4 regions of the Cupriavidus sp. MEYA8 genome follow, and region 3 is predicted to be linked to each of the others. Evidence: predicted binding sites of a transcription regulator. Region 3 holds the regulator's gene; each other region holds the start of a gene.

Region 1 (7,255 bases), 1.8 Mb from region 3:
GGGACAGCCTCGATCCGGACGACCGGCGCGCCGGTCCGCAGTTGGCGGTGGCGGCGGCGGTCAGGCTTCCTCCGACCACTGCACGCCCTCGCGCGCCATGAACGCCGAAGACGCCGCCGGCCCCCAGGTGCCGGCGGTGTAGGGCCGCGGGCCTTCGTCCTGGTGCCGCCAGGCTTCCAGGATCGGATCGACCCAGGTCCACGCGGCCTGCAGCTCGTCGCGTCGCACGAACAGCGCCAGCCGGCCCCGGATCACGTCGAGCAACAGCCGCTCGTAGGCTTCGGCGCGGCGCGTGGTGAAGGCCGAGTCCAGGTTCAGCGCCAGGCTCAGCGGCTTGAGCTTCATGCCTTCGCCCGGCTGCTTGACCATCAGCATCAGCCGCACCGACTCTTCCGGCTGCAGCCGGATCACCATGCGGTTGGCGCGCAGCGTGCTGCCGGGATCGAAGATCGAGTGCGGCACCCCGGCAAACTGGATCACCACCTCGGTCACCCGTTCCTGCATGCGCTTGCCGGTGCGCAGGTAGAACGGCACCTTGTTCCAGCGCCAGGTACCCAGCTCCGCGCGCATCGCGACGAAGGTCTCGGTGCGGCTGTCCGCCGGGATGCCGTCTTCCTGCAGGTAGCCGGGCACCAGCTCGCCGCCGATGGCGCCCGCGGTGTACTGGCCGCGCACCGTGTTGCGGCGCACGTCCTCGGGCGACATCGGGCGCAATGAGCGCAACACCTTGAGCTTCTCGTCGCGCACGGCGTCCGAGTTCAGCGATGCGGGCGGCTCCATGGCCAGGATGCTGACCAGTTGCAGCAGGTGGTTCTGGATCATGTCGCGCATGGCGCCGGCCTCGTCGTAGAAGCCGCCGCGCGAGCCCACGCCGACCGTCTCGGCCACGGTGATCTGCACGCTGCACACGAACGGCGTGCGCCACAGCGGCTCGAAAATCGAATTGCCGAAGCGCAGCGCCATCAGGTTCTGCACCGTCTCCTTGCCGAGGTAGTGGTCGATCCGGTAGGTGCGGTCTTCGCTGAAGTAGCGCGTCACTACCTCGCTGATGGCAATGGCCGAGGCGAGGTCGACCCCCAGCGGCTTCTCCAGCACCAGCCGGGTGTCGTCGGCAATCAGGCCGTGCCCGGCCAGGTTGTCGCAGGTCTGGGCGAACAGGCCCGGCGGCATCGCCATGTAGTAGATGCGCAGCGCTTCGCTGCGCAGCGCCTTCCCCAGCGTCTCGTAGTGGCCGGGCTGCGAGGCATCGACCCGGACGAAGTCGAGCCGCTGCAGGAACGCGCGCCACTTGTCGGGATCGAGGTAGCGCGCATCGACGAACGGCTGCGCGCGCTCGTCGGCAAAACGCGCGAAGGCTGCGGCATCCCATTCATGGCGGCCCACGCCGATGATGCGCGTGCCCTCGGGCAGGTTGCCGTCGCGATGGCACATGTACAGCGAGGGCAGCAGCTTGCGGGCCGACAGGTCGCCGGTGCCGCCGAAGATCACAAGATCCACCGGCCGTGGATCGGGCGTGCCGAAGGAGGAAGCTGAAAACGCGGAACGGGCGGTAGGCATGGAGGGCTCCTTGCTTGCCGGGAACACCGGCGCGATGTGGGTCGGGCAGCGCGAGCCCGGCCGGCACGCGCGGCAAGCCGCATGAACCATGCCAGTGAGCACGCTGGCCCCCACCCCGGCGCAGGCACAGGCGCGGGTCACAGCGCGCCCGGCACGATGCCGCGGCATGGACCGCCATACTTTGCGCCCCCAGCGTGACAGGCGAACCATGCCGGGCGCCGCGCCGCAGCGACGAAAGGGAGGAAGGCCTAAAGCGGCCCCGGCGGGCCGCGGCGATCCCTACGCGCGTTTTCCGATTGGCGTCGCCACCGGCGGCTCGACCGGCGGCGGCACCGGATCTTCTTCCGGCGGCAATGGCAAGTCGGGAGGCACGCCCGGCGGCGACGGTTCTTCCACCGGAGGCACGGTGTGGCGCGGCAGCATGCGCGCGCCGGCGCGGGGAATCGGCGAGGCTGGCATTTGGGGCTCTCCGTGGCCGGGGGGTTCCCCTCATTGAAGCAAACCCCGAGGGTTGGCGCCAGTGCCGGCGCTCAGGCGTGCTGCCGGCGCACGAAGAACAGCGCCGCGCCAACCGCCATCAGCACGCTGCCGAAGAAGCGGTTCTGCCAGCGCACCGCGCGCGCGTTGCGGAACAGGCCCTGCATGCGCGAGGCCAGCAGCGCGTAGCCGTGCATCACCACCAGGTCGACGCAGCACATGGTCAGCGCCAGGATGGCCAGCTGCGGCGCCAGCGGGTGGTTCGGGTCGATAAACTGCGGTAGCACCGCGACCATGAAGATGATGCCCTTGGGATTGGTCACGTTGGTCAGCAGCCCGGTGGCGAAGCGCCGGCGTGGGCTCATCACGGCCACGCGGGCGGGACCCTCGCTGGCGCCTTCGCTGCTTTGCACCTTCGCGCGCCACTGCTGCAAGCCCAGGTAAATCAGATACAGCGCGCCCACGGTCTTCACCACCATGAAGGCCTGCTCCGAGGCCAGCAGCAGCGCGCCCAGCCCGCCGCCGGCCACCAGCAGCACGATTACCAACCCCGTCTGCAGGCCGAAGATCGTGGTGGTGGTCTTGCGCAGGCCATACGACAGGCCGTGGCTCATCGACAGCACCGCCCCCGATCCCGGCGACACCGCAATCACCCAGCACGCGGCGAAATAAGCCAGCCACACTTCCCAACGCATTTCGATTCTCCTAGACGACAACTGCCCGACAACTGCCGCCGCCGCACTGACGCGGCCCGGCGCAAACCCTGTATTCCTGCGGCGTCCTGCGGGACCTCAGAACGGGTGGAAGCCGCCGAGGAACTGCTCCACCTGCTCGGCCTGGCGCTGGTCGCGCGCGGCGTCGCCGGACTCCAGCACCACCGCCTGGTAGGCGCGCGCGCCCACCGCCACCAGCCGCGCGGTCAGCCGCCGCGGCGACTGGTCCTGCGGCGACACGCCGCTGGCCTGCACTTCCACGCCGGCCAGCGGCCGCCCCGGCTTGTCGGCGGTCGTGATCGTGACCGGGCGCGTACGCGCCGGCTCGCCCGACGACGTGCCCAGGTTGGCCAGCAGGCCCGCCTGCATCGCCGCCAGCGCCTCGCGCCGCAGCGCTTCGTCGTCGGCAGGCAGCGTGACCACGCCCACGGCGAATAGCGTGTCGTCGACGCGCGCCGCCTCCATCGTCATCGGCAGCTTGCGGCCGGCGATGGTGACGTCGCGCGCGGCGCTGCTGGGCTTGCCGGGGTAGAGCGCGGCATAGGCGCCCTCGCCGGACTGGATCGTGCGCCAGTCATAGCGGGGCGAACAGGCGCAGAGGGCCAGCGCCGCGCATACGGCGGCGCGGCGCAGCATGGGACTGCGGGCCAGGGCGGCCAGGCTCGACGACTGGGGCGAAAGAGGACGCATGGGGAAGCGTGTGGCGGACAGCGCGCGCAGGCCATGGAGCGGCTCTGGCGGCCGCCGTCGCCTGCGGGCGGAAACCGGTATTATCGCGGAAGTGGCGCCCCGGTGCATGGTGCGCCGCCTGACAGTCTTTCCCGACCGCATGCCTGTTCCCGCCCTGCCCCGCCTCGCCGTACCAGCCCGGTCCGCGCTGCTCCGACTAGCGCAACTGGCGCGACTGGCCGCCTGCACGCTGCTGGCAACGGCCGCCGGCGCGGCGCTGGCCGCGGGCACGGCGCACCTGCCTGCCGCCACCGACCTGGCCGCGCATGGCGCCGAGGCCGCGCAACGTGGCGAGCCGCTGGTGCTGCTGGTGTCGATGCCAGGATGCGGCTATTGCGACGCGGTGCGCCGCAACTACCTCGGCCCGCAGGCCGCCGCCGGCGAGATCGCGGTGCGCGAGCTCGACCTGACCGCCGCCACGCCGCTGCGCGATGCCGACGGCAGCATGACCACCGCGCGCGACTGGGCGCGGGCGCACCAGGTGCGGGTGGCGCCGACGGTGCTGTTCCTCGATCGCCAGGGCCGCGCCGCCGCCAGTCCGCTGCGCGGCATGCAGCCCGATTTCTACGGCGCCTACCTGGAGCAGGCGCTGGACCAGGCACGCGCCGCCATCGCCACACGGCGCTGAACCGCGCGGTGGCGCCGGCATTGCGACAGATTGACGCAAGCAGACCGCGCGCAACACCGCGGCGCCCGCGGCATTAGAATGTGTCGTTGCCCGAAGAGAATTCGCCTTCCTCCGCCTCCCATGACCACTTCCACTTCCGCCAAGTCCTCCCGCAAGCCCTGGCCCATCGTCGCCGCAGTCGTCGTACTGGCGCTGCTGGGCTGGTTCGGCTACCGCGCGCTGGCGCCCTCCAACGCCGCGCCGGCCGCCACGTTCACGCTGCTGTCGGGCGAGAAGGTCAGCACCGCCGACCTGAAGGGCAAGGTCTACCTGGTCAATTTCTGGGCCACCAGCTGCGCCACCTGCGTCAAGGAAATGCCCGACATGGTCAAGACCTACGAGCAGTTCAAGGGCAAGGGGCTGGAGTTCGTCGCCGTGGCGATGAACTATGACCCGCCGATGTACGTGATGAACTACGCCAAGACGCGCGGGCTGCCGTTCAAGGTCGCGATGGATTCGGACGGGTCCGCCGCCAGGGCCTTCGGCAATGTGCAGCTGACGCCGACCACCTTCGTGGTCGACAAGGACGGACGCATCCTCAAGCGTTATGTCGGCGAGCCCGAGTGGGATGCGCTGCACAAGCTGCTGGACGGCGCGCTGGCAAAGTCTGCGTAACGCTGTCACCCGCCGCCGCCCGCAACATTCAGGAAAAGGTGCTCATCGAGCACCTTTTTTATTGGTTCGTGCCCCATCCCGCGCAAAGCGGCTTGCACTGCCGGGCTGTATGGATATACAGTTAGCGCCAGCTTTTTTTGCCCGCCCCATTCCTCTTTCCTGCCTGTGTCACTCGACCTTGCCCCCGCCGCGGACCTCGAATCCGCCCTTGCCCCCGATGCGGCCGACGCAGGCCCCGCCTACCTGTCCAGGCTCAACCCGGAGCAGCGCGCCGCGGTCGAGCACGGCAGCGACGGGCCGCTGCTGATCATCGCCGGCGCGGGCTCGGGCAAGACCAACACGCTGGCGCACCGGGTCGCGCACCTGGTGCTGGGCGGCGCCGATCCGCGCCGCATCCTGCTGCTGACCTTCTCGCGCCGCGCCGCCGCCGAAATGGGCCGGCGCGTCGAGCGCATCGTCGACCAGGCGCTGGGCACGCAGACCGGCGCGGGCCGCGCGGCGCTGCAGTGGTCGGGCACCTTCCACGCCATCGGCGCGCGCCTGCTGCGCGAGTACGCCGAGACGCTGGGCCTGTCGCCCGCCTTCACCATCAGCGACCGCGGCGATGCGGCCGACCTGATGCACGTGGTGCGCCACGACCTGGGCCTGTCCGAGACCGCGAGCCGCTTTCCCAAAAAAGAGACCTGCCTGTCGATCTACTCGCGCGTGGTCAACACGCAGGCGCCGCTGGAGGACGTGCTCAAGCAGCAGTTCCCGCGCTACGCGATGTGGGCCGATGCGCTGCGCACGCTGTTTGCCGGCTATGTCGAGGCCAAGCAGAAGCAGCACGTGCTCGACTACGACGACCTGCTGCTGTACTGGGCGCAGGCCATGGCAGAGCCGGCCATCGCGCAGGACATCGGCGCGCGCTTCGACCACGTCCTGGTCGACGAATACCAGGACACCAACGCACTGCAGGCGTCGATCCTGCTGGCCATGCGGCCCGATGGCCGCGGCCTGACCGTGGTCGGCGACGATGCGCAGTCGATCTACGCGTTCCGCGGTGCGACCGTGCGCAATATCCTCGATTTCCCGCAGCAGTTCACGCCGCCCGCGCAGCAGGTGACGCTGTCGCAGAACTACCGCTCGACGCAGCCGATCCTGCAGGCCGCCAACGCCGTGATCGGACTGGCGGCCGAGCGCTATACCAAGGATCTCTGGTCCGAGCGGCTGTCGGCCGAGAAGCCCGGCATCATCGTCGTCAACGACGAGGCCGACCAGGCGCGCTACGTGGTCGAGCAGGTGCTGGCGCGGCGCGAGGCCGGCCTGGCGCTGATGGCGCAGGCGGTGCTGTTCCGCGCCGCCGACCACAGCGCGCAGGTGGAGATCGAGCTGGCGCGGCGCAATATCCCGTTCGTGAAGTTCGGCGGGCTCAAGTTCCTGGAATCGACGCACGTGAAAGACGTGCTGGCCGTGGTGCGCTGGCTGGAAAACCCGCGCGACCGCATGGCAGGCTTCCGCACGCTGCAGCTGCTGCCGGGCATCGGCCCCAAGACCGCGGCACGTGTGCTCGACGCGCTGGCGCTGGCCACCGAGCCGCTGTTCTCGCTGCAGGAATTCGAGCCGCCGCCGGCCGCTGCCCCCGCGTGGGCCGACCTGCTGACGCTGGCGCGCGCGCTGATGGCGCCGGCCTCGCCGTGGCCGTCGGAGTTCGAGCAGGTGCTGGCCTGGTACACGCCGCACCTCGAACGCCTGCACGACGACGCCGCCGCGCGCCAGGCCGACCTGCAGCAGCTGGAACGCATCGCCGCCACCTACGGCGCGCGCGAGCGCTTCCTGACCGAGCTGACGCTGGACCCGCCCAGTGCGTCGAGCGATGAATCCGGCGTGCCGTCGCGCGACGAGGACTACCTGATCCTGTCGACCATCCACTCGGCCAAGGGGCAGGAGTGGAAGGCAGTATATGTGCTCAATGCCGTCGATGGCTGCATGCCGAGCGACCTGGCGACGGGAACGACCGAAGAGATCGAGGAAGAACGGCGGCTGCTGTATGTGGCGATGACGCGCGCCAAGGACCATCTGGACGTCGTCGTGCCGCAGCGCTTCTACGTGCACCAGCAGGTGGGCTTTGGCGACCGGCATGTGTATGCGTCGCGCACGCGGTTCATCCCGAATCGCGTGATGCCGAATTTCCACAGCCGGGCATGGCCGCCGCCGCCGATGCCGGGCGAGGGGAAGGCAAAGCCGGCGCTGGCGCCGGTGGACCTGGCCAGCCGGATGCGGAATATGTGGCGGTAGTCTCGTCGCGCCGTTTTTCTCCCCTCTCCCGCGCGCGGGATAGGGGAGAAAACAAGCGGCGCGCTAGGGCTGTCGCCGCTTCCGGATCGCAGCGTTACCCCACCTTCTCCAGCAGCAACCCCTTCAGGTACTCCCCTTCCGGGAACGCCGCCAGCATCGGGTGATCGGTGCCGGCCGACAGCCTGCGCAGGATGCGCGCATCCGCCCGCGCATCGGTCAT
Region 2 (7,255 bases), 380 kb from region 3:
GGAACAACGATTTCCCATAGCCCTCGCGCGCGGTGAGATCCGCCCGCGAATACAATAGTCACCTCGCCCTTGGTCTTGGGCTCAAAGTGGTCGACACTGACTGGATTTTGGTCAGCGAACGAGACTGGGAAGTAAGAAGGATTTCGGTGGAGGAGGTTATCCTCGAAGTAGGCGACCAGCGCCTGGCTCGTCAGCAAGACCCCATCAAACAGCCTGACGTCTTCGCGGAACTTGACCAGCCGATAGTCTTCGTATGGAACCGTCATTTCACCCTGCTCGACGAGCAGGGGAAGGTTGTCGTCCATGTACAGATACATCGGGACGCCAAGCGCCTTTCCGGCATCGATCCACGGCCTAAAGGCATTGATGTGTCGAATGAATATCACGCACGTTGCACGCGCCATCTCTTCGACGCCGAACCAACTGTTGTACGTGATGACCCGGACTCGTCGCGCCACCTCCGGCGGGAGCATGTCGAAGCAGAGATAGGTCGAAGCGTCGTAATGGAGAGTTACGACGAGAATGCAGCCTTCCTCATTGGCGTTGCCATGACGATCTGGCAATGCCCATCCGCGCATAGTCGCGTGCTTTCTTGCTGTTGACTCGATGACCGCCTGGGTGTTTAGGCTGCACGACGCATCACCAGCCAGGACATCGTATTCGCCAAAATTGGCCGGCTTCAGTTGCTCGTTTCGGGGGATGCGCATCCATTCAGCGACGGCCCAGCTGTCGAGCGCGTAGGTGTTTCCGAGGCTGTCGTTCGTCAAAGGGCCATCTTCACGGCCTACGGCAACATCGACAAAACGAATTTCATAGCGCTCCGCCACGCGGCACCACAAATCCCAGTCGCAGACGCGGGCGATGATGGCATGTGGGTCATAGAAACCTACGTCCTCAATGATTTTTCGAGGCAGCAGCACGCCGTTGTTAGGTATTGCGTTCCCCGTGCGGAGCAGCCCCTGTGATCGGTTGGAGCCGAGGCGCATGGTGACAATCTCGCCTGTCTTCGGCTCCTTATACGACCACTCGATGTGGCCGTAGATCATCGCGTGGGGTGTCTTCTCTGATTCCTCGGCGAGTTTTTCTAGCGCGTCCTCATTGAAGAACGTGTCATCGAACGCGAACGCAATCCTATCGGCGCGGGCCCGCAAGAATCCCTCGTATTCCGAGATCGCAGGCAGACCGATATTCTTTGGATGACGCAAGCAGCTGACCCGTCCGTCCCTTTCTTGGAACTCGGCGATTTGGTCGGCTGTTCCATCTGTGCTCGCATCATCGATGATGATCAGTTCAAGGTCTTCGAGCGTTTGCGAAAGTATCGAATCCACACAGCGTCTGAACAAACCGCTCTTGCCGCGGCGAAACGTCGGCAGCAGCACCGAGATTCGAGGTCTTACGCTCGCATCGTAAGTTGAGCCTGGTAGCCATACTGTCTCCCGAACCAAGTCCTTTACGCGCATTCAGGTGCCTTTTCGTAGAATTTTTAAGGTCGCGCCGAGTATAACAAAACGCCATGTTCGGCTTTGATTCGCGGGCGCGGGGTTGAATTCGACAGCTCACCAGCCGCTACGGCGCCGAGCGTCCATTGCGTTGCCCGCCCACGAGCGGGCTTTTTCACATCTGGGGTCTTACATGTCTGAACCAATTAGCGGCAGCGCCGCGGCCGGCGCGGCGGGCGCAGCTGCATTCAAAGCCTTTGGTGGGCCGGCGGCAGTTGCTGCTGGCGCATCGGGCCTTGCCGCACTCGTTGTGATGATGATGATGACACCACGAAGCCCAAGGGAATGGGCGGTAGGGCTGATCTCTACCGTCGTATCGAGCGTCGCCGGCGGCGCGTTTGTTGTGCAGAAGTTCGACCTGCAGGCTTGGACGCACGACTACATCGGACTGGTTGCCTTGTTCGGCGTTGTCTTCGCCTGCGGGCTTCCGGGCTGGGCGATCGTCCGGTGGCTGTTCAATTTCATCGAGAAGCGGAAGGACGCGAGCCTCGACGACGTTGTCGCGGACGTCCGCAAGGGGCTGGGCCAATGATCACCGTGAAGATACTGCGCGAGATCATGCCCGGCGCGGGCCGTCGGGCCGACACCTTCCTGGTGCCGCTGACGGACGCGATGGCGCGCTCCGACATCGACACGCCGGCGCGCGCGGCCGCTTTTCTCGCGCAGGTCGCGCACGAATCCGGTCAACTGGTCTACGTGCGTGAGGTCTGGGGCCCAACAGCGGCCCAGCAGCGATATGAGGGCCGGATGGATCTCGGCAACATGCAACCGGGCGACGGCAAGCGGTTCATGGGCCGGGGACTGATCCAGATTACCGGCCGCCGAAACTATCTTCTTTGCGGGCGCGGTCTTGACCTTGACCTGGTGACGATGCCAGAGCTGCTCGAGCAGCCGATGGCCGCGGCGGCGTCAGCCGGCTGGTACTGGCAGTTCAACAATTTGAGCCGGTTCGCCGACTCCGGCGACTTCAAGGCGCTGAGCATCGCTATCAACGGCCGGAACAAGGCCACCGGCCTGCCGAACGGGTGGGATGACCGGCTGAAGTATTGGACGCGCGCGAAGGTCGCGCTGGGGGTTACTGCATGATCTCGATCCCGGCAAACATCCCGTGGCGCATGATTGGCGCGGCTGCGCTGGCCACCGCCCTGTTCGCCGCCGGGTGGGCGGTCAACGGCTGGCGCTTAGTCGGGCAGATCCAGCAGCTAAGGGCCGCTCAGGCTGAGCAGCGGGAAGGGCAGGCCAGCGCCCTGGCTGCGGCGTCCGAAGCGGCGCGCGCCGAAGAACAACGCAGGACCGCAGAACAGAGGGGGATTGCCAATGCTGCAGCGATGGAACGTGACCAAGCCTTGGCTGATGCTAGCGCCGCTGGCGCTCTTGCTGAGCAGCTGCGCGTGCGAGTTGCCCAGCTTGCCGCGGCTGCCCGCGCCACCAACCATCCCGCCGCTGGCGGCGGAGGCACGGCAGCCGGAGATCCCCTCGATGTGCTTACCGACGTGCTCGGCCGGGCTGACAAGAGAGCGGGTGAACTGGCTGAATACGCCGATCGCACCAGGGTCGCAGGGCTTGCCTGTGAACGAAGCTATGACGCGCTGACTCCGGCGCGCTAGCGCCTGAAGCGCTCCGGCGACACGGCCCAGGGGCGCTTTACAGGCCGGCCATGGCCGCTACCCAACGAAGTCCGCCGGATTGGCTTCCTCTGCGCGCAGCCGCACGCCGCCGGCCAGCGGCTGGATGTGCAGCTCGATGTGGTCGCGCCGAGCGCGAGCCCAGCCTGCGCTTATCGCGTCTTCAAGCGTAGGGAACATCTGACGCGGCTCGGACGTGCCGTCTATGTCAAGCGCCCAGCCCTGTTCGGCAGGCACAACGCTGATACTCTTTCCTGGCATCGATAGCTCCAAAGAGGTCGCGGGCGATCCTGCGACGACAGATGCCACCCCGTGCTGAAATCGTATCAGCCCTTGATGTTCGGCGAGTCGTCCTCGAAGCTTCGTCGTTCCTTAATCTCGCCGTCGAGGCCGTGAATCAGCAAATCGACGTGTTCGCGCTTTGCCAGCGCGGTGCCGACGCAAACGGCTTCTTCCTGGCCCGGGAACGTAGTTCCGTCCCCTCCGCCGGCGTGCTGTACAGTCCAGCCGAACTCCGACGCTACCACATGGATGTTGTGCACGGCGGGCTCCTGAGGTTAATGCAACCAGTGTGCTCGCTCGGTACGCGGAGTGCTGTCAGGCGCCGTCCGACAGCCCAAATCCTCTACCGCAATTACCAGCCGGTCTATTTCTCGGTCAATGGGCTATCGATTCCTCTACTGGATGCCGGTCGTCGCGTGCTGGCGCCGGGCAAACACTATCGTGCTTGGCCCGACCTCCGCCCAGCGACTCACTGCGTGCCGCCGCACCTGACCAGCGGCCTGGAAAGAGACGTAGTCCGGCGTCCAGCGCAGCGCGCGGATGTGGCGCACATCGAGGCCATGGACGACGATCCTGTCTCGCTTCTCAATAACGCCTTCGCATTCCAGCTGATGCTCGACCTGGTCGTCAGCAAAGAACTGAGCCTCGAGGAATACAGCAGACGTCGCGCGCAGTTTAGTGGACATGCTTCCATGCCTCCACGATGATGCTGAAGGTCACCGCCACCGCGCCGGCTCCGCCAAAATCAGCGAGCTCGTCGTTCTTCGGATACCCCATGATCGGCGACGCGCGCATCATGCGCAGGATGCCGGGGTTCACCTTTCTGGTCGCCTCAACGGCGGCTACAACCTCGTCTTCGAGCTGATGCAACAGGCACCAGGTCAGGTGCCCGGCGGCTCGGTGACGGGCTACGATGGCCGGGGCGGCCTCGCGGATAGCGGTTTCGGCTGCGTGGATAAGGTCCATGGTCGTCAGTGGTGAGTACTGTATGGATATACAGTGTACCCAAGGGCCAAAACTACCAGCAAACTATTTTCGGGGCATTGGAAGGGGCACCGAAAAACTCAAATAGCTGCCATCCCGCGCTGGTAAAGGATTTATGGAATTTTTATGAATCCTGTCGGCGGGACCATCCACGCTTCAGCTTTCTTCCCATCCCCAAACAAGCAGGCGGGCGGCCGGAGTCCCAGGGCCCTGGCAGGGCAGGGTCAGCGCCGTCTCGGGCCCGAACAGCCTGGTACGGCGATTGCGCCGTTAGCGGTGGTGCGAGGTGGAGCAGTTCTATTTGGCTTGGCGGTTTTGGCCGCAATGTCATTTATGACATTGCCACGTTTCTGCCCCGCGGCACGCGGGTTGCGCGGAAGCGCACTGACATCGTCGGGGTTGACCAGGTCTGGAACCGTCCAGCCGGTCAGGTCGTAGTCATCCATTGCCGAACGGGCGAAAGCCTTCATCTGGTCCAGGTTGCCCGTGTTCTGCGCCGCCGACAGGTTGGTCAACCGCGTGGCGTCGTTGCCGCCGATGTAATTGATCTCGTAAAGTTCATGACGTGCGCCGAACTCGGTGCCGATGGCATCCCACAGCAGCTTCATGACCTTGACGCGTTCCTCGGCCGGCGCGCCGCCGGAACCGCGCAGGTACTTGTCGAGATAGGCTCGTATCTCGGGCACGCTGAAGTCGATCGCATGTGAGTTCAGGTAAATCAGGCCGCTGGCTACGACCTGCTCGATGATATTGCGCACGCGCGGCAATGCCTCCTGGTTCAGTACGCGGTAGGCGCCGGCAAAGTGCGGATCGGGATGGACGTGGCCATGCCAGGGCACTTCGCTCTTGGCCATCGCATCAGACAAGGCCCAGAAAGCGTTGCGCCATGCGATCACCTCGCCGAGGTGCACCTGAACGCCATACAGGCCGCGGGTGCCGGTGATCTCCAGCGCGCGGGCCAATAGTCCGATGATAAAGTCGAGCTTGACCGCGACACGCGTACAGCCGTGGAGCGATGCGCGCTCCAGGTATCCGGAGCCGGATTGTATGGCGTCCGCCTGCGGGACCTCTCCGTGCATGAAGACGTTCTCCCACGGCACGAAAACATTGTCCATCACGAGAATGGCGTCGTTCTCGTCCAGGCGCGATGACAGGGGATAGTCGAACGGGCTGCCGAGTACCGCGGCCCGATATTCGTTCGAGACCCGGCACAGAAGCTTCAATCCCGGGGCGTTGGTGGGTACGATGAACTTGGGCCCTCGCGCTGGCGTGGCGTCGACATTGGCAACATAGGTGTAGTGAGTCAGCGCCGCGCCGGTGGCAACGACCTTGGCCCCGCTCACGTAGATGCCGCCATCGTCTTCATGGACCACACGCACAAATACGTCCGATGTGGCCGACGGCGGCAGATCGCGATCCACCGGGGGATTGACTATGGCGTGGCCCAGGTACCAGGTCCGCTCCTGAGCCTTGCGATACCAATGTCGGGCGTTTTCCTCGTAGCCCTTGTAGAACGCCGGGTTGGCCCCCAGCGTGGCCAGGAACGAGCCCTTGTAGTCCGGAGACCGTCCCATCCAGCCCCATGCGCACTTCTGCCAGCCAGCAATCGCATCGCGCTGCGCCACCTGCTCGGCCGCATCGCGCGGGGCGCGAAAAAAGCGCTGGGTAAAGCCGCCCCATTCGGTCGGAACGCAGAGTTCGGTGTGGCGTTCCGGATCGTGCAGCGCCTGGTACATCCGGGCAATCATGCGCGCCATGTTGCGAAAGGCCGGATGCTCGGCGACATTGCGTACACGCTCTCCGTAGATCCACACTTCGCGCCCATCGTCCAGGCTTTGCAGGAATTCCTTGCCGGTGAACGGCACATAGACGCGGTCGTAGGTATTGCGCAGGTCGTCGAACATATCGCTTGGCTTCTCGCGGAAAGAGTATGTGCCGTACCGCAAGGCGGGCACGCCAGAGCTTCGGTGCGCAAACGCGCAGGCCGAAGCTGCATTGACGATACATTGTTATGCCATGGCAATGACGCGGCGTTTGTGTCCGGGGCCGCTTTCGCTATGTCTGAATGTGAATCCGGCCAGATGCAGATTCGATTCTTGGCGACAGCCTCAGGCAAATTCCCCCATCCCGATTCGATCACCAGGGGGCCAATTGCGCCTTGCTTGCCTATACTTCCGCAAAGGCAAAGGTTGCGTTCCCGACACCTGCCGGCAGCGGCCTTGCCCTACAGGGAGATCGCCATGGTACGCGTCGGACTTCTCGTACGTTCACTAGTGTTGTTGCCGCTTCTCGGGCTCGCCAGTTGCATCTCGGTGCAACGCACCGTTTCCGATCCGCCGCCGAGCGGCCGTACCATCATCGTGCCGCCGGGTTCCACCGTGACATGTACGCCCGGGCCGTGCGAGGTGCGGTAAATCGTTCGGCTGCCAGCAGGCCAAGCGGCGTTGCATCCTGCAGTCTGGGCATGGCGTTGTTCAGTGCGCGCTGGACTTGGAAAAAAGCTGAATCACCGCGACGCCGGCAATGATCAGGCCGATCCCCAGGCAAGCGGCCAGATCCGGGATCTGCCGGTACAGCACCACCGCGATCAGCGTCACCAGCACGATCCCGGCCCCGCTCCAGATTGCATACGCAATCCCTACCGGCACGGTCCGCATCACCATCATCAGCAGCCAGAACGCCGCCACGTAGCCGCCCACCACCAGCACGCTGGGCACCAGCCGCGTGAATCCTTGCGAGGCCTTCAGGCTGCTGGTGGCGATGACTTCGGCGACGATGGCGAGGGCGAGGAGCAGGTATCCGTTCATGGTTGGGGCTGGAAAGAGGGGCGGCAACGCAGCCAGACCGGCATCTTAGCGCCGCCGC
Region 3 (7,255 bases):
ACCGTGGAGGAAATCGCGGGGGCGACGGCGGTAGAGGTCGAGGCGGAGATCGTGGCAACGATTGACAGGCCTGGAGCGCACAGAAGGTCGCGGATGTGGAAGCAAATTGCGCCGACTGCTCGCCAAAGGAACGCAAGATGAGGCAATCCAGCTTTCCGTACTTGGTCATGTTTGTTCCTGCTACGTTTGTAAGCGTGCCGGTCTCTGCCGGCTGTCACGCCTGGTTCTCACACGCGCGGCGCTCCGCTCTCGGGGTTTAGTCGTCGCCTTTCTTCAGGCGCTCGAATTCCGCTCGAAGCTCATCCTGTTGCACCATGTCGGGCACGTACCTGACAGGTCTGCGGCGAGGTTCAAGGCTTCCACGGTCGTCGCCTGCTACAGTCCATGACCTGCGCGAAAGTCAGGGCGTCTTCCTGTGACAGTTGCAGGGCAATCTGATACGAGTAAAGGAGTTGAGCAGGTCATTTACGTCCGGATTGCGCATGCGCAGGCCGATGTCGCGCGACTCCTCGTCCGTGAGGGCCGGCACATCCAGAGGTAGCGCTTTGCTTGGCATGGGCCGTCAGCGCAGGGAAAAACGAATGGTGGTGTCGTCCAGCGCAGCCCAAGCACCGACGGCGAGCCACACCTCAAGGGGGTGATCGATGGCCCACGCCGGGAATTGTCCATCCCTCGTTGTGCGGCACGGCACAGCACTGGTTGACTCTGTTGTGTCGCAAACAGATCAGGGCACGTTTCTTAAATGAAACTTAGGCCTAGGCTACCGTGACGATGAGGGTCTGCCAGGCGCACCATTGCATCCGGATTGGACCACCAATCTCCTGCTGTGCCTGATGTTGACCCCAAGCAGGTTGCAAGACGCAGGCCGGCCGTAAGGCCGATTTGACAATCGCCGGGGACACACTGTGAGTTCAACCAAAACCGTGCCTTGCTTACTATGCGCTGCACTCGCGCGACGCTGGCTTGACCGACAAGATCGCCTGCGCGGTAGTCAAATATACCGCTGCGCTGCCTGTGGCGGGAGATTCGCAGTTACTGGCGACGCTCTGGGTGCTATCGAGCAGGGGCGTTGGGATGTTCCTGAATTGAAGGCTGCGGTTCGGCAGAACATTGCTTCGGGCGCCCTGCCGCGCATCGAGGATGTTGAAGGTAGGCCCCGCTTGATCGCGGTCGGCCGCCAGGCATCCTGAACTCCGGCGCATGAATTGCGGTGCTATGAGCCAACGTATGTAGCGAAGCTACGGGCAGGCAAGCAGTGGGCGCCGATCGCTCTGAAGGCGCGTGCCGATTTGCGCGTTCTCTGTGGGTAGGCGAGGGGGCTCCGTTGCCTCGCAAACATTTCTTGCTCACCTCGGGCCGACACGCGTCGATGTCCTGCAGGGCGAGAACAGCGGCGCTGCTACCCATTGGCGGATCCCTCCTTCTGCCGTCGGGTGTATTCGCTGACCTCGCCGCTTGCACAGAATGGAGTGGGCCTTGGCTGCATAGGCCAAGGCCCGTTTGGGCTACCGAAATTCCCCCGTCAAAACAGATATGAGGCCTTGGCTGCATGGGCCCAAGGCTCTTACTACAGGTCCCCCGTCACATCATATGCCGCATCGCACAAGAGCTTCGTTATGAATTGTGATGCAGCGCACAATATTGTCGCGAGTCACTTTATGGCGCTCGTCGATCGCTTGCTCGGCGCGGTAAGCCGACCAGTAGAAGTGGGAATATCGGCCGTGCCATAAAAAGCCATTCTCCGCTGGACTACTGCGAAGAGACGGCCGAGAAGGGAGGAAATTCCGTTCGTGCGTTTTGCGCTGGCGGGTATGCGACCGAGTGCGGTGACCGAGCAGATGGACGAGGGCGATGAGGCTTGCCGTTGAAGCGGATGGGGCGTTCTTTCATCATGCTAGGATTCCTCTGAAACGATGGGAGCGCGCCATGTCGAGCCATGCCTTGGTCGAAGAAGGGGAGTATTTCTGCCACTGCACGGTCTGGAAGTCGAAATCTGGATCCTGGGAGGCATCGGTATTGTTCGAGCGCAGAATCGATCACGCAAACGAGTTTGTCCCAGGCTTGCGACACAAGATCAAAGCCACGTTCAATAGCGAGGAAGAGGCGATGGCTGAAGCAATTGCTTACGCAAAGGCTTGCGTCGAGAACACTAAGACCGGGCTGTAGCCTCATGCGGCCACTCCGAAGCATTTTGATTCCTTCGCCGACCAACTCGCCATCTCAGGCGCGTTGGCGCTTACCAGTGCTGCCGCCTTACACGCGCGGCGTTTCGGCCAGCTTCCTATGCAGGCGAACTGCACTTAGAGAATCGGAATAGACGGCGGCGCTGCGGCATGCTGCGGACGCTGCGCGAGCGGGACGACTTGGTCTTAAAGGGCTACGATGGGATAAGAGCTTTCGGCAATTCGCTCCATGAGACCTCACATCCCTCATTCCCATCATGCATACCGTACCGGTGATCCGAGGCACGGCTGGCGCCACTATTTGATCCTCGCGGCGGTGGTGCTCGGGCTGGGCCTACTCTTCCTGGCGTGGCCTGGCTAAACGCGCTTGCGCGGAGGGGATGGAGATCCCTGCGTCATCGTCTTGGACGCTCCTTTCAGTGCCAGCGACGCCCACAATCGATGTGGCTCCTGTACCATACGCGCCTTGCATTCCAAAGGGGTCGTATGTTCTTTCGAGCAGCGGTAATAGGGGCTGGCGTGGCAGTGGCCGCGATGATGGCCGGATGCGCCACCGGCACATCGGAGAAAGATATTCGTGCGCGTCCGCCGATGCGCTTGTTCACGCCGGCAAAAATGGCTGACGTTGCCAAATGCCTGCGCAACAATCTCGGCGACGAAGCCACGATGGTCAACCTGCCGGCACAGAACCAGATGGAAATCCGGATCGGACAGCCAAAGATCAGTGGCGAATTTGCGTATGCCTACCTGATCTCGCTGACCGCCAGGCCGGATGGCACGGCGGTCGAGTTGCGCAAGACTAATACATGGTTCCCGCAGATGACTCCGGAAGAACTGGAGACGGAAACCAAGGCGTGCGCGCGTAGCTGATCAGGCCAGCTTGCTAGTGGTTTCCAGTTCAAGCATCCTGCAGATCGCGGCCATGCTGCCTACCATGGTCCGGCGCTGCGCGCCCTGATAGACGCGCACGCCCTTGCACTGGCGGAAGGGCACCGGCTTGACCGGGCGGCGGGCGGCGACGTGGTGGGTTTGCGGCATGGTTGCACCTCTTTTTCAGGCAAAAGCGGGGTCAACACCCGGCAAGCCGGGCGGCGTCTGCAAAGCAATGGAAGCGGGTGGGTCCGCGCAGGCGAAGCGCCTGCCGTGACCGGCTAGAAGCCGGAGGATCGGATCAGGCCGACCGCGATGCCTTCCAGCGAAAACTCTTCGCGCCCCGGTTCAACGATGATGTTGGCGAAGTCCGGGTTTTCCGCGATCAGCTCGATATGGCCGCCGCGCCGTTGCAGGCGCTTGACCGTGACATCGTCGCCGAGTCGCGCCACCACGATCTTGCCGTTGGGCGCTTCGCTGGCCCGGCGCACGGCGAGCAGGTCGCCGTCGAGAATGCCGGCGTCGCGCATGCTCAGGCCGCGCACGCGCAGCAGGTAGTCGGGGCGTTCATCGAAGACCGAGGCGTCCACCTGGTATTGGCGGTCGATATGTTCGGCGGCAAGGATGGGGCTGCCGGCTGCGACGCGGCCAACCAACGGCAGCGTCAGCTGCAAAACGCCGGGGATGGGTAGCGAGAACTGGTCCGGCATTTCCGAGTCGCTGCGCGAAACCTTCAGGCGGATGCCGCGCGAGGCGCCAGGCGTCAGCTCGATCACGCCTTTGCGGGCCAACGCGCGCAGGTGCTCTTCCGCGGCATTTGGCGAGGAAAAGCCAAATTCGGCAGCAATCTCGGCACGCGTCGGCGGGAAGCCGGTACGGCGGATCGTATTGCGGATCAGATCGAAAATCTGCTGCTGCCGGGGTGTCAGGGTCGCCATGGGATCGCCGTTCCGTGCGGGCGCGCTGGGCAGGGTTGGATGGGCTGCCCAACGGGGTGGGCGGTCCCCGAAATCCTGCATCCGGCGGGCCGGGCACTGTATGTTTAAACAGTATGCTGTGATTTTATACAGTATCGGCGTCAGCGCAAGCAGAATTTTTGCTGGCGCGCGTGAACCGATCGGCCTCGGCGCGGGCCATTCCGGTGGAAGTCCGCCGTTACAATCGCGATTCCATCGCCCGGCGCATGTATTCCCGTCTGTTTCCTGAGCCCCAGCATCCATGACCCAATTGCCTCGCATCGTTGTATTGGCTACCGGCGGCACCATTGCCGGCGCTTCCGGCAACCCCGCCAGCAGCGCGCACTACCAGGCGGCCACCGTGCCCGTGTCGTCGTTGCTTGCGGCGGTGCCGGCGCTGCAGTCGGTGGCACGGATCGAAGCCGAGCAGGTGGCGCAGGTCGACAGCAAGGACATGACCTTTGCGCTGTGGGTCGCGCTGGCCGCTCGCGTCGAGCACTGGTCGGCGCAGGCGGATGTGGCGGGCATCGTGATCACGCACGGCACCGATACGCTGGAAGAAACGGCGATGGCGCTGCACCTGACCCAGGCGTGCCCGGTCCCGGTGGTGATGACGGCGGCGATGCGGCCGTCCACCTCGCTGTCGGCCGACGGGCCGCTCAACCTGCTCGACGCGGTACGGGTGGCGGCGTATCCGGATGCGCGCGGAAAGGGCGTGCTGGTGGTGCTGAACCAGCAGATCCATGCGGCGCGCGATGTTGCCAAGGCGCATACCTCGGCGGTGGATGCCTTCGTGTCCCAGTGCGGGCCGCTCGGGCTGGTGCAGGACGACTACGTGGGCTTTGCCCGCACGCCCCGGCAGGCATGGGCGATCGGTCCGATGCCGGGCGCATGGCCGGTGGTCGAGATCGTGGCGAGCTACGCGCAGCCGGGCCGGATCGCCGTCGATGCGCTGGTGCAGGCTGGCGTGGCGGGCCTGGTGGTGGCCGCCGCCGGCAATGGCTCGATACACGAAGTGCTGGCGGAGGCCCTGGTGGATGCCGCCGCCGCCGGAGTGGCGGTGGTGCGCAGTTCGCGCACCGGGGCAGGTCATGTGGCGATTCCGGCGCATCCCAGCCCGTCCGATGGCGTTTTTGTCTCCGCCTCGGACCTGAATCCGTATAAGGCGAGGGTACTGCTGGCATTGGCGCTTGCGGCGGATCCTGCGCTGGCACGGGATCCCGTGCGCCTGCAGGCCGCCTTTGCCAAAGCCTGAGCCAGCCTTGCCGCTTGCGCGCCCCGTTGGCGCCGGGCTATAATTTGAGGCTATTCAACCTTGCCACACCGGACTCGTGACGCCCGGGTGGCTAATCCCAAAAGGAGCGTCAATGCGTCATTACGAAATCGTCTTCATCGTCCACCCGGACCAGAGCGAGCAAGTGCCGGCCATGATCGAGCGCTACAAGCAGCTCGTGACCTCGCAGAACGGCAACGTTCACCGCGTGGAAGACTGGGGCCGTCGCCAGATGGCCTACATGATCCAGAAGCTGGCCAAGGCTCACTACGTTTGCCTGAACATCGAATGCGGCAAGGACACGCTGGCTGAACTGGAACACGCCTTCAAGTTCAACGACGCCGTTCTGCGCCACCTGATCGTGCAGACCAAGAAGGCTGAAACCGCTCCTTCGCCGATGATGAAGGAAGTGCAGCGCGAAGAAGCCCGCAAGGCCGCGCAAACGACCACCGAAGGCCAGGCCGCCTGAGTGCGGACTGCGGTGCGCGCCCAGGCTGACCATGTCGGCCCTGGCGGCACGGATGGCAAACGGCAAGAGGCCCCGCGTTGAACCAACTTCGGCTTGCCGCCACTTTGGCGGAACGCGATGCCCTGCGCTATACCCCGGCCGGAGTGCCCGTCGTGAACTGCATCCTGCAGTACAGCGGCGAGACGGTCGAGGCGGAAACGCCACGGCAGGTTGAGTTTGCCATCGCGGCAATGGGGATCGGGCCGGTGGGTCAGCGGCTTGAGCGGTTACCGCTCGGCACGCTGCTCGACTGCGAAGGATTCCTCGCCCGCAAGCACCGCAACAGCAAGGCTCTCGTCTTTCACATCACCGGATGTAAAGCATTCGTAAAGGATTGAATCATGGCATTCGTCAAACGTGACAACAAGAACAAGAAGCGCTTCCAGCAACAGAACCCGCTGTTCAAGCGCAAGCGCTTCTGCCGCTTCACCGTGGCTGGCGTGGAACAGATCGACTACAAGGATCTGGACACCCTGAAGGACTTCATCGGCGACAACGGCAAGATCACGCCGGCCCGCCTGACCGGTACCAAGGCCCACTATCAGCGTCAGCTGGATACGGCGATCAAGCGTGCGCGTTTCCTCGCGCTGCTGCCGTACACCGACCTGCACAAGAACTGATAGGCCCTAGGTCCGTAACGGAGAAAACACGATGCAAGTCATTCTGCTGGAAAAAGTCATCAACCTGGGCAACCTGGGTGACATCGTCAAGGTGAAGGACGGTTACGCTCGTAACTTCCTGATCCCGTCGAAGAAGGCGCGCCGCGCCACGCAAACCGCGATCGCCGAATTCGAAGTCAAGCGCGCCGAGCTGGAAAAGGCCGCCGCCGAGAAGCTGGTCGCGGCGCAAGCCGAAGGCGAGAAGCTGAACGGCCTGACCGTCCAGGTCAGCCAGAAGTCGGGTGTGGACGGCCGTCTGTTCGGCTCGGTCACCAACGCCGACATCGCCGTGGCCCTGGAAGGCCAAGGCTTCAAGGTCGAGAAGGCTCAGGTTCGCCTGCCGAACGGCCCGCTGAAGATGGTGGGCGACCACCCGATCAGCGTCGCGCTGCACACCGACGTCGTGGTCGACGTGACCGTGTCGGTGCTGGGCGAGCAGGTCTAAGACCCGCTGCAGCGGTGCCGCTGCGCGGCGCCGCCCGAAGCACTGCAAGCAGAAAAGGCAGGAGCCCTGGCTCCTGCCTTTTTTGTTGCCCGCTGGCGCTGGCCGGCAGATGTTGGACGCACGTCCGGCAAATGTCCGGTGTAGTGCGTCCTCCTGCCAGCGTCCCGCCGTTATAATCCCTCCCCATGAACGCGCCCGTCGCCGACCCCCAACTCGACAACCTCAAGGTCCCGCCGCATTCCATCGAAGCCGAGCAGTCGGTGCTCGGTGGCCTGCTGCTGGACAATGCCGCCTGGGACCGCATTGCGGACTTCCTTTCGGAGGCGGATTTCTACCGCTTCGACCACCGGATGATCTTCCA
Region 4 (7,255 bases), on a different replicon from region 3:
GGCCGCATTCTCGATCGGCACCAGCCGCGACAGCTTGTGGCGCGCAATCACGAAGCCACCCACGTGCTGCGACAGATGGCGCGGAAAGCCGCGCAGCTGCGCGGTCAGGCTGGCCCACTGCTGCACTGCCGGCGAGTCGGGATCGAGCCCGTAGCGCGCGATCTTCTCCACGAAGCCGGGGCCGTCCCACCAGGCCTGGCCCTTGACCACCTGCTCGACCACGCTGGCGTCGATGCCCAGCGCGCGGCCAACGTCGCGCAGCGCGCTGCGCGAACGGTAAGTGATCAGCGACGCCGCCAGCGCAGCACGGTGGCGGCCGTACTTCTGGTAGATGTACTGGATCACCTCCTCCCGCCGCTGGTGCTCGAAGTCGACGTCGATATCGGGCGGCTCATCGCGCTCGCGCGACAGGAAGCGGCCGAACAGCAGATTGGCCTGCTCGGGACTGACCTCGGTCACATACAGGCAGAAGCACACCAGCGAGTTGGCGGCCGAACCGCGGCCCTGGCACAGGATGCCGTTGGCGCGGGCAAAGCGCACGATGTCGTGCACGGTGAGAAAGAAGGGCTCGTACTGTTTTTCCTCGATCAGCTGCAGCTCTTCCTCCAGTTGCTTTTCCCATTCCGGCTTCAAGCCATTGGGAAAACGTTCGGCCTTGCCGCGCTTCACTTCCTCGCGCAGGTAAGAGATCGGCGTGAAGCCCGGCGGCACCAGCTCCTCGGGATATTCATAACGCAGCATGCCCAGCGAGAAATCACACTGCGCGGCAATCTTCAGCGTCTGCGCCAGCGCATCGCGCGGGTACAGGCGCGACAGCACCTGGCGCATGCGCAGGTGCTGCTCGGCATTGGGCGCCAGCGCCATGCCGCATTCGGCCAGCGGCTGGCCGAGCCGGATCGCGGTCATCACGTCCGACAGCGGCTTGCGCGAGCGCACGTGCATGGTGACCGCGCCGGCGGCGGCCAGCGGCACGCCGGTCTGCGCCGACACGGCTTCCAGGCGCGCGCGGTGCAAGCCGTCGGCATGGCCTTGCAGCAGTTCCAGTGCGATCCATGCGCGCTCGCCGAAGACGTCGCGGCACCACTGCGCCTGTTCGCGCAGCAGCTCGGGATCGGCGCAATAGTCGGGCAGCAGCAGCGCCAGGCAGCCCGGCATGCCGCGCAGGTGGGCTTCGTCGCCGGTCGGCGCGGCGATGTCCTCGGGGTGCAGCCGGTAGCTGCCCTTCTGCGCGCGGCGGCGGCCCAGCGTGATCAGCTCGGACAGGTTGCCGAAGCCGTCGCGGTGCCGGGCGATCAGCACCAGCCGCAGCGGGGGGCGGTCGGGGCGGTCGGAGCGATCCGCAGGCGGCAGGCTGAAGCGGCTGCCAATCAGCAGCGCGAAGCCGTCGGCGGCGGCGGCCAGCGCCTGCAGCCGCTGGTGGCGGCTGGCGTGCGCGGCAGGGTCGTCCTCGCCGGTATCGGCGTCGCCTTCGGGATCGAGCAGCGGCTCGTCGATGTCCGCCTCCGCGCCGCGCGCCGCGCTGCGTGCCACCGCGTCGTGCAGGCGCTTGCGCAGCGTCTGGATCGCATCGTGCGCGCGCGCGGTGCCGGCCACCGAGCATTCATCCGTCAGTGCCAGCCCGCGGTAGCCCAGGCCGAAGGCGCGTTCGATCAGCTCGCCCGGGTGCGAGGCGCCGGTGAGGAAGGTGAAGTTGGAGATGCAGTGCAGCTCCACGTAGTCCGGCAGCGCCGGCAGCAGGCCGGGCAGCGAAGGGATCACCGGCGTCATGCGAACAGCCCGTGCAGGAACCAGCGGTACTCGCTGCCCTCGTCCGCGCCGTGGCCGGGGCGCTCGCGATAGATCCAGCAGCGCAGGCCGTCGGCGCGCTCGGCGATGAAGTAATCGCGCGTGGCTAATGCACCGTCCCACCAGCCGGCCTCGATGCGCTCGGGCCGGCTCAGCAGCGCCAGCGGCCCGCCGTGGCTGGGGCGGTGCTGCTGCACCGGCAGCGGCAGCGGTTGCGGCAGCAGCCACAGCGGGCGCTCCGGCAGCGGGCCGGGCATGCCGCCAGCCTTGCCACCGGGCTGCGGTTCGTCGACCGGCACCCAGCGGTTGGCGCGCTCGGGACGGTGGTCGGCCAAGGGCCGCGGCTGCAGCACGTTGTCACGGCCCAGCCGCGCCATCAGCGTATCGAGCAGGCGGCCCAGGTCTTCCGGCGAGCCGCCGGGCTCTGGGAACAGCGCGTCGCTCTGCGGCACGCAGGCCTGCATCGCTTCCACGCGCAGCGCCAGGCCGGTGACCGGGGCGTGGAAGTTGAGCTTGTCGAGCTTTTCGCGCAGCAGCCGCGACAGGTGCGCGGGATCGCGGCTGGGCTGGGCGAGGCCGAGCGCGACCGGCGTCCCTTCGGTATCGACGCCGCGCCGGTAGCGCTCATGCTCCAGCACCAGCGCGCAGCGCGTGACGCCGGCCTGCAGCAGCGCCAGCCAGCCGGCCAGCGCCAGCAGCAGGCGCTGCGCGCCGGCCAGCACGCCTTCGGCGGATTCGATGCGCCCGGGCAGGTCCATGCGCTGCGCGAACGTGGGCGGCGCCGCGTACCAGGCAAAGCGCGCCGGGGCCTCGCCATAGGCCTGGTCCAGCCGCGCCAGCAGCGCCGGGCCCAGCCGCCGGGTCAGGCCGGCGCGCGGCAGGCGCCGCACCTCGCCCAGCGTGCGGCAGCCGATGCCGTCGAGCCAGGCCGGGTCGGCCAGCGTGTGCAGCGCCTCGACCGGCAGGCGGTCGAGCAGCCGGTGCAGCCGCGCCATGCCCACCGCCCGGCGCGCGGGCCGCACCACGCCGCGGCGGGTGCGCCGCAGCGGCTGGCGCGCCAGCCAGGCGGCGCCGTGCGCGGTCGGGCCGCTGCCCACCTGGGCAATGGTGCCGAGCTGGCGCACGCAGGCGCGCACCGCGCGGCACAGCGCGCGGTGGCCGCCAAAGAGGCGCAGGCTGGCGGTGACGTCGAGCATCACGGTGGCCGCTTCCGGTTCCTCGTCGAAGGTCACGGCCGGCGTGAAGCGCAGCAGCGCCAGCGCCACCGTTTCCATTAGCGCCTCTTCCGCAACCAGGTCGCGTTCCAGCTGCACGATGTCCGCCGACAGCGCCTGCACGCCGCCGCGGCGCATGCCGTAGCGCACGCCCAGCTGCATCGCGGGACCGTTGGCCAGCACCACCTGCTCCTGCGCCATCACCGCCACCGGCAGCGCATGGTGCAGCGTGCCGGTGACGGAGGATGGGCTGGAGGCAGCCGGCTCAGGCCAGTTGGGCTGCAGTGCGTCCAGGGGCAGGCGCGGCAGGTGCACCGCGATCCAGTACGGCATCGGTAGAAGACTGAGAAGACGAAGACACAACGGAAGGCGCGGCGGCCGGGGCGCCGGCGGGCACGGGCCAGGCGGCCGTGCGCATGGCTGCCTCCATCCCGCCCAGGCGCAGCAGCAACGGCGTATCGCGCACCGGCCCGCGTCGCTTGTGGAAGGTGATCGACAGCACATTGCCAGGCTGCGGCGCCAGCAGCAGGCGCAGCACCGCCGGCGACGACTCGCGCAGCGCCGCGGCCGGGCGCAGCGCCCACACCACCGCGTCGCCGGCTTGGGCCAGCACCTGCAGCCGGCGCAGCGCCTCGGGCCGGGCCGCGGGCAGCCACACCAGCACGCCGCCGAAGGCCTGGCTGCGCAGCACCTGCTCGGCCGCCCACAGCATGTCGGCCTGTTGCGCAGCCTTGGCCGCGCCGGCTGGCGGGCGCAGCCAGTACAGCTGGCGCGCCGGCAGGCCGGCCGCGGCCAGGCCCATGGCATTGGGCAAGCAAGGCGGCGCCACCAGCGCGATGCGGCGCCCTGCCCCGGCCAGCACGCGCAGCGCCGGCAGCAGCAGGCGCAGTTCGCCCGCGCCGCCCTGCGTGGTCAGCAGTTCGGTCAGTCCGCCCGCCGGCCAGCCGCCGCCCGGCAGTTCGGCCGAGAGCGCGTCATACCCGGTCGGGCACACCGCGGCGCTGCCGGCACGGCCAAGCTGGCCGGCGCGCCACAGGCCGGGATAGCGCTGCTCGAGCGCCGACAGCGCCTGCTGCCGGGTAGCGTGGGCTGCCGGGGCTGCCGGGGCTGCGGACCTGGCCGGCGTCGGCGCAGGGAAAAGAACGCCCTCCGCCGCCATGGGCGGGGCTGCGTACGATTGCGCAGGCATGTGAAGTCGGTGTCGCTCGCGGGAAGCGAGGAAATAGGATATTTACGATAACTGTATATTTATACAGTATCGAGGCAAGCGCAAGGGGTAGACGCGCGAAGGATGCCAGGGTGGTGCGCGGAGCACCGGAGGAACGGATCGGGCGGACGGGCTCCGCCTCCGAAGAAGAGAAAGGGGCGCGAACGCCCCGTGGGCCTACTTCAGGTATTTCATCGTGGCAACGCCGGTCGCCACCAGCAACTCCTGGTCAAGCCAGACCTCGGCACGCGAAAAGAAAATCGAGCGCCCGCGCCGATCGACGGTGCCCTTGGCCGTCAACACACTGCCCGTGCCGTTGCTCAGGAAGTTGGAAGTCAGCGACAGCGTCACCGCATGCCGCGCCGCCTCGCCCGGCGCCGAGAATAGGCCGGCATAGCCGGTGGCGGCGTCCAGCAGCGTGCAGATCGTGCCGCCATGGACCACGCGGCTGCGGTTCAGCATGCTGGACGTGACCGGCAGTTCAAGCTCCACGTAATCGGGGCGCCACTGCGTGATGCGGACACCGATGCTTTCGAGGGCGGGATTGTCGAGAGAGAAACCGCCGCCGGCGCCACCCTCCATCACGATTTCCGTTGCTTGGATTTTCATTTCACTGCTCACCACGGCTAAATTTGTCCAGGCGGTATTTCCTCGCGATTCGCGGCCCCAAACAATTCCGATTTGGCGAACAGCCACTTTGGCGTGCACGAAGCGCGCGGGCCAGTGCCGGCCCGCGCGCGCACTTCCGTCAGGGCTTCTTCGGCCGCACCGCGTCGGCGGTGCCCTGGATAAATGCCTGGATCTTGACCACGTCCTCCGCCGTCAGCTTGCCGGTGAAATCCGGCATGCCCTTCTGCACCAACGGCCCGTTGAACAGGATCTTGTCCAGGTGCTCGATCATCGGCGCGCCGACATAGGCCAGGTTGGGAATATTGCCGCCCTTGTCGACACCCGGCACGCCATGGCAGAAGACGCAGTTGTTGACGTAGAGCTTCTGCCCGTCGGCGACCTTGGCCGGGTCGTATTTCACCCCGCTCAGCAGCGGCGCCATCGCGTAGGGCGCCGACTCGGGCATCGGCTTCTTGCCGTTGAGCACAAAGGTGTAGACCCGTCCCGGCGCCTGCCTGTCGCTGCCGCGCTGGCTCAGGCCATACACGCCGCCCCAGCCCACCGCCACCGACACATACTGCTTGCCGTCGAGCAGGTAGGTCACCGGCGCCGCCACCACGCCGGAGCCGGTCGGCGCCTGCCACAGCTTCTCGCCGGTGCCGGCGTGATACGCCACCAGCCGCCCGTCCGCCGTGCCCTGGAACACCAGGTTGCCGGCGGTCGCGAGCGTGCCGCCGTTCCACGGGCCGGCATGGTCCTGGTGCCATACCGCCTTCTGCGCCAGCGGGTCCCACGCGATCAGCCGCCCCATCGGCTTGCTCCTGGGAGGCTCGGCATTGACCAGCATGCCCAAGTTCCAGCCCACGCCGCGATGCGCCTCGGGAGAGTCCTTCTGGTTGTGGGCCCACTCCTTGTTGTCGGCCAGCGTCAGCGGCACGTGCTGCGCCGGGATAAAGGCCAGCCCCAGCTTCGGGTGGAACGACATCGAATGCCAGTTGTGCGCGCCGAACGGCCCCGGCACGATATCCGCCGGCTTGCCCGAAGTGTCCGACTGCGGCGTCTCGATCGGCCGGCCGTCCTTGTCATAGCCCGAGGCCCAGTTGACGTCGACGAAGTTCTTGGCCGAGATGAACTTGCCATTGGTCCGGTCGATCACGAAGAAGAAGCCGTTCTTGGGCGCGTGCAGGATCACCTTGCGCGGCTGGCCGTCGATCTTCAGGTCGGCCAGGATGATGTCCTGCGTCGAGGTGTAGTCCCAGTTGTCGCCCGGGGTTTCCTGGTAGTGCCAGACGTATTCGCCAGTGTCCGGGTTCAGCGCCACCACGGAGGCCGCGTAGAGGTTGTCGCCGCCCTTCGGGCTGCGCAGCTTGCGGCTCCACGGGCCGGCGTTGCCGGTGCCGATGTACATCAGGTTCAGGCCGGGGTCGAACGCCATGGTGTTCCAGACCGTGCCGCCGCCACCGTTGACCCAGTACTTGCCGCTGGGGTCCCAGGTGGCCGCGGCCTTTGCCATGGCTTCGTTCTCGAAGGGCCTGGCGGGGTCGCCCGGAACCGTGTACCAGCGCCATTGCTGCTTGCCGGTCTCGGCATCGTAGGCGGTGATGTAGCCGCGCACGCCGTACTCTGCGCCGCCGTTGCCGATGATCACCTTGCCCTTGTAGACGCGCGGCGCGCCGGTGATCGTATAGGACTTGCTGCGATCGACGATGGTGTCCTGCTCCCACACCTTCTTGCCGGTGGCGGCATCAATCGCCACCAGCCGGCCGTCGAACGCGCCGACGAAGACCTTGTCCTGGTACAGCGCCACGCCGCGATTGACCACGTCGCAGCAGCCCTTGTAGGCCTGGTCGCGCGGTACCTGCGGGTCGTAGGTCCACAGGCGCTTGCCGGTGCGCGCGTCGATGGCATGCACCACGCTCCACGGTGCGGAGACGTACATCACCCCATCGACCACCAGCGGCGTCGCCTCCACGCCGCGCGTCGATTCCAGGTCGTAGGACCAGGCCAGCCCCAGGTCCTTGACGTTGCCCGCGTTGACCTGCTCGAGCTTGCTGAAGCGGGTCTCGGCGTAATCCAGGCCGTAGCTGGGCCAGTTCGGCGTGCCGGCCTCGTTGGCGCGGATTGCGGCGCCGTCCACGCGCGCGGCGGCGTTCGCCGGCTTGTGCGCCTTTTTTGCCGGGCGGGGAGCGGCGTTGCCTTCGGCGCCGAATGCCATCGGCGCCGGCAGCGCCACGCTGGCCGCGGCCACCATGCTCACCAGCAGGCGTTGCTTGTTGCTATGCATCTTGGTCTCCTCTGTCTTCTTAATTGATTTGGCGTGTCAGAACACCGACCTCCATGAAGCGCCCATAGCGAATAATGCCTACGTCCGAATCCAGGTTGCCGCCGGCGACGCCGTTGCCACCCGCATAGACGCGGTCGCGCTGCGCGACTTCCGGTT

What was found. The regulator LexA, encoded in region 3, represses DNA repair genes until DNA is damaged. The targets are predictions, from matches to a motif close to ACTGTATNNNNATACAGT.
Region 1: a site for LexA is predicted at 4,863-4,880, ahead of AC5WJ1_RS01310 (ATP-dependent helicase). Genes of this name have one in related genera too.
Region 2: a site for LexA is predicted at 4,390-4,407, ahead of AC5WJ1_RS11760 (DUF2471 family protein). Genes of this name have one in related genera too.
Region 4: a site for LexA is predicted at 4,239-4,256, ahead of imuA (translesion DNA synthesis-associated protein ImuA). Genes of this name have one in related genera too.

What each region holds. Positions count from the first base shown of each region.
Region 1 covers NZ_CM181221.1:285,404-292,658, reverse strand. Annotated here, with positions in the region: gene zwf (glucose-6-phosphate dehydrogenase) at 61-1,557, opposite strand; gene AC5WJ1_RS01335 (hypothetical protein) at 1,837-2,016, opposite strand; gene AC5WJ1_RS01330 (LysE family transporter) at 2,088-2,729, opposite strand; gene AC5WJ1_RS01325 (hypothetical protein) at 2,826-3,437, opposite strand; gene AC5WJ1_RS01320 (SoxW family protein) at 3,577-4,104, shown strand; gene AC5WJ1_RS01315 (TlpA disulfide reductase family protein) at 4,225-4,758, shown strand; gene AC5WJ1_RS01310 (ATP-dependent helicase) at 4,924-7,035, shown strand; gene AC5WJ1_RS01305 (class I SAM-dependent rRNA methyltransferase) at 7,130-7,255, opposite strand, start outside.
Region 2 covers NZ_CM181221.1:2,535,885-2,543,139, reverse strand. Annotated here, with positions in the region: gene AC5WJ1_RS11795 (glycosyltransferase) at 1-1,379, opposite strand, end outside; gene AC5WJ1_RS11790 (hypothetical protein) at 1,633-2,031, shown strand; gene AC5WJ1_RS11785 (glycoside hydrolase family 19 protein) at 2,028-2,585, shown strand; gene AC5WJ1_RS11780 (DUF2514 family protein) at 2,582-3,106, shown strand; gene AC5WJ1_RS11775 (DUF2188 domain-containing protein) at 3,164-3,385, opposite strand; gene AC5WJ1_RS11770 (DUF2188 domain-containing protein) at 3,451-3,666, opposite strand; gene AC5WJ1_RS11765 (hypothetical protein) at 3,802-4,092, opposite strand; gene AC5WJ1_RS11760 (DUF2471 family protein) at 4,082-4,372, opposite strand; gene AC5WJ1_RS11755 (4-hydroxyphenylacetate 3-hydroxylase N-terminal domain-containing protein) at 4,615-6,294, opposite strand; gene AC5WJ1_RS11750 (DMT family transporter) at 6,865-7,197, opposite strand.
Region 3 covers NZ_CM181221.1:2,153,070-2,160,324, reverse strand. Annotated here, with positions in the region: gene AC5WJ1_RS09995 (hypothetical protein) at 1-141, shown strand, start outside; gene AC5WJ1_RS09990 (hypothetical protein) at 1,927-2,166, shown strand; gene AC5WJ1_RS09985 (hypothetical protein) at 2,703-3,053, shown strand; gene AC5WJ1_RS09980 (hypothetical protein) at 3,054-3,221, opposite strand; gene lexA (transcriptional repressor LexA) at 3,335-3,991, opposite strand; gene AC5WJ1_RS09970 (asparaginase) at 4,272-5,264, shown strand; gene rpsF (30S ribosomal protein S6) at 5,377-5,751, shown strand; gene priB (primosomal replication protein N) at 5,829-6,128, shown strand; gene rpsR (30S ribosomal protein S18) at 6,132-6,410, shown strand; gene rplI (50S ribosomal protein L9) at 6,442-6,894, shown strand; gene AC5WJ1_RS09945 (replicative DNA helicase) at 7,080-7,255, shown strand, end outside.
Region 4 covers NZ_CM181222.1:169,881-177,135, forward strand. Annotated here, with positions in the region: gene AC5WJ1_RS17865 (error-prone DNA polymerase) at 1-1,767, opposite strand, end outside; gene AC5WJ1_RS17870 (Y-family DNA polymerase) at 1,764-3,332, opposite strand; gene imuA (translesion DNA synthesis-associated protein ImuA) at 3,265-4,188, opposite strand; gene AC5WJ1_RS17880 (PaaI family thioesterase) at 4,384-4,788, opposite strand; gene AC5WJ1_RS17885 (PQQ-dependent dehydrogenase, methanol/ethanol family) at 4,955-7,099, opposite strand.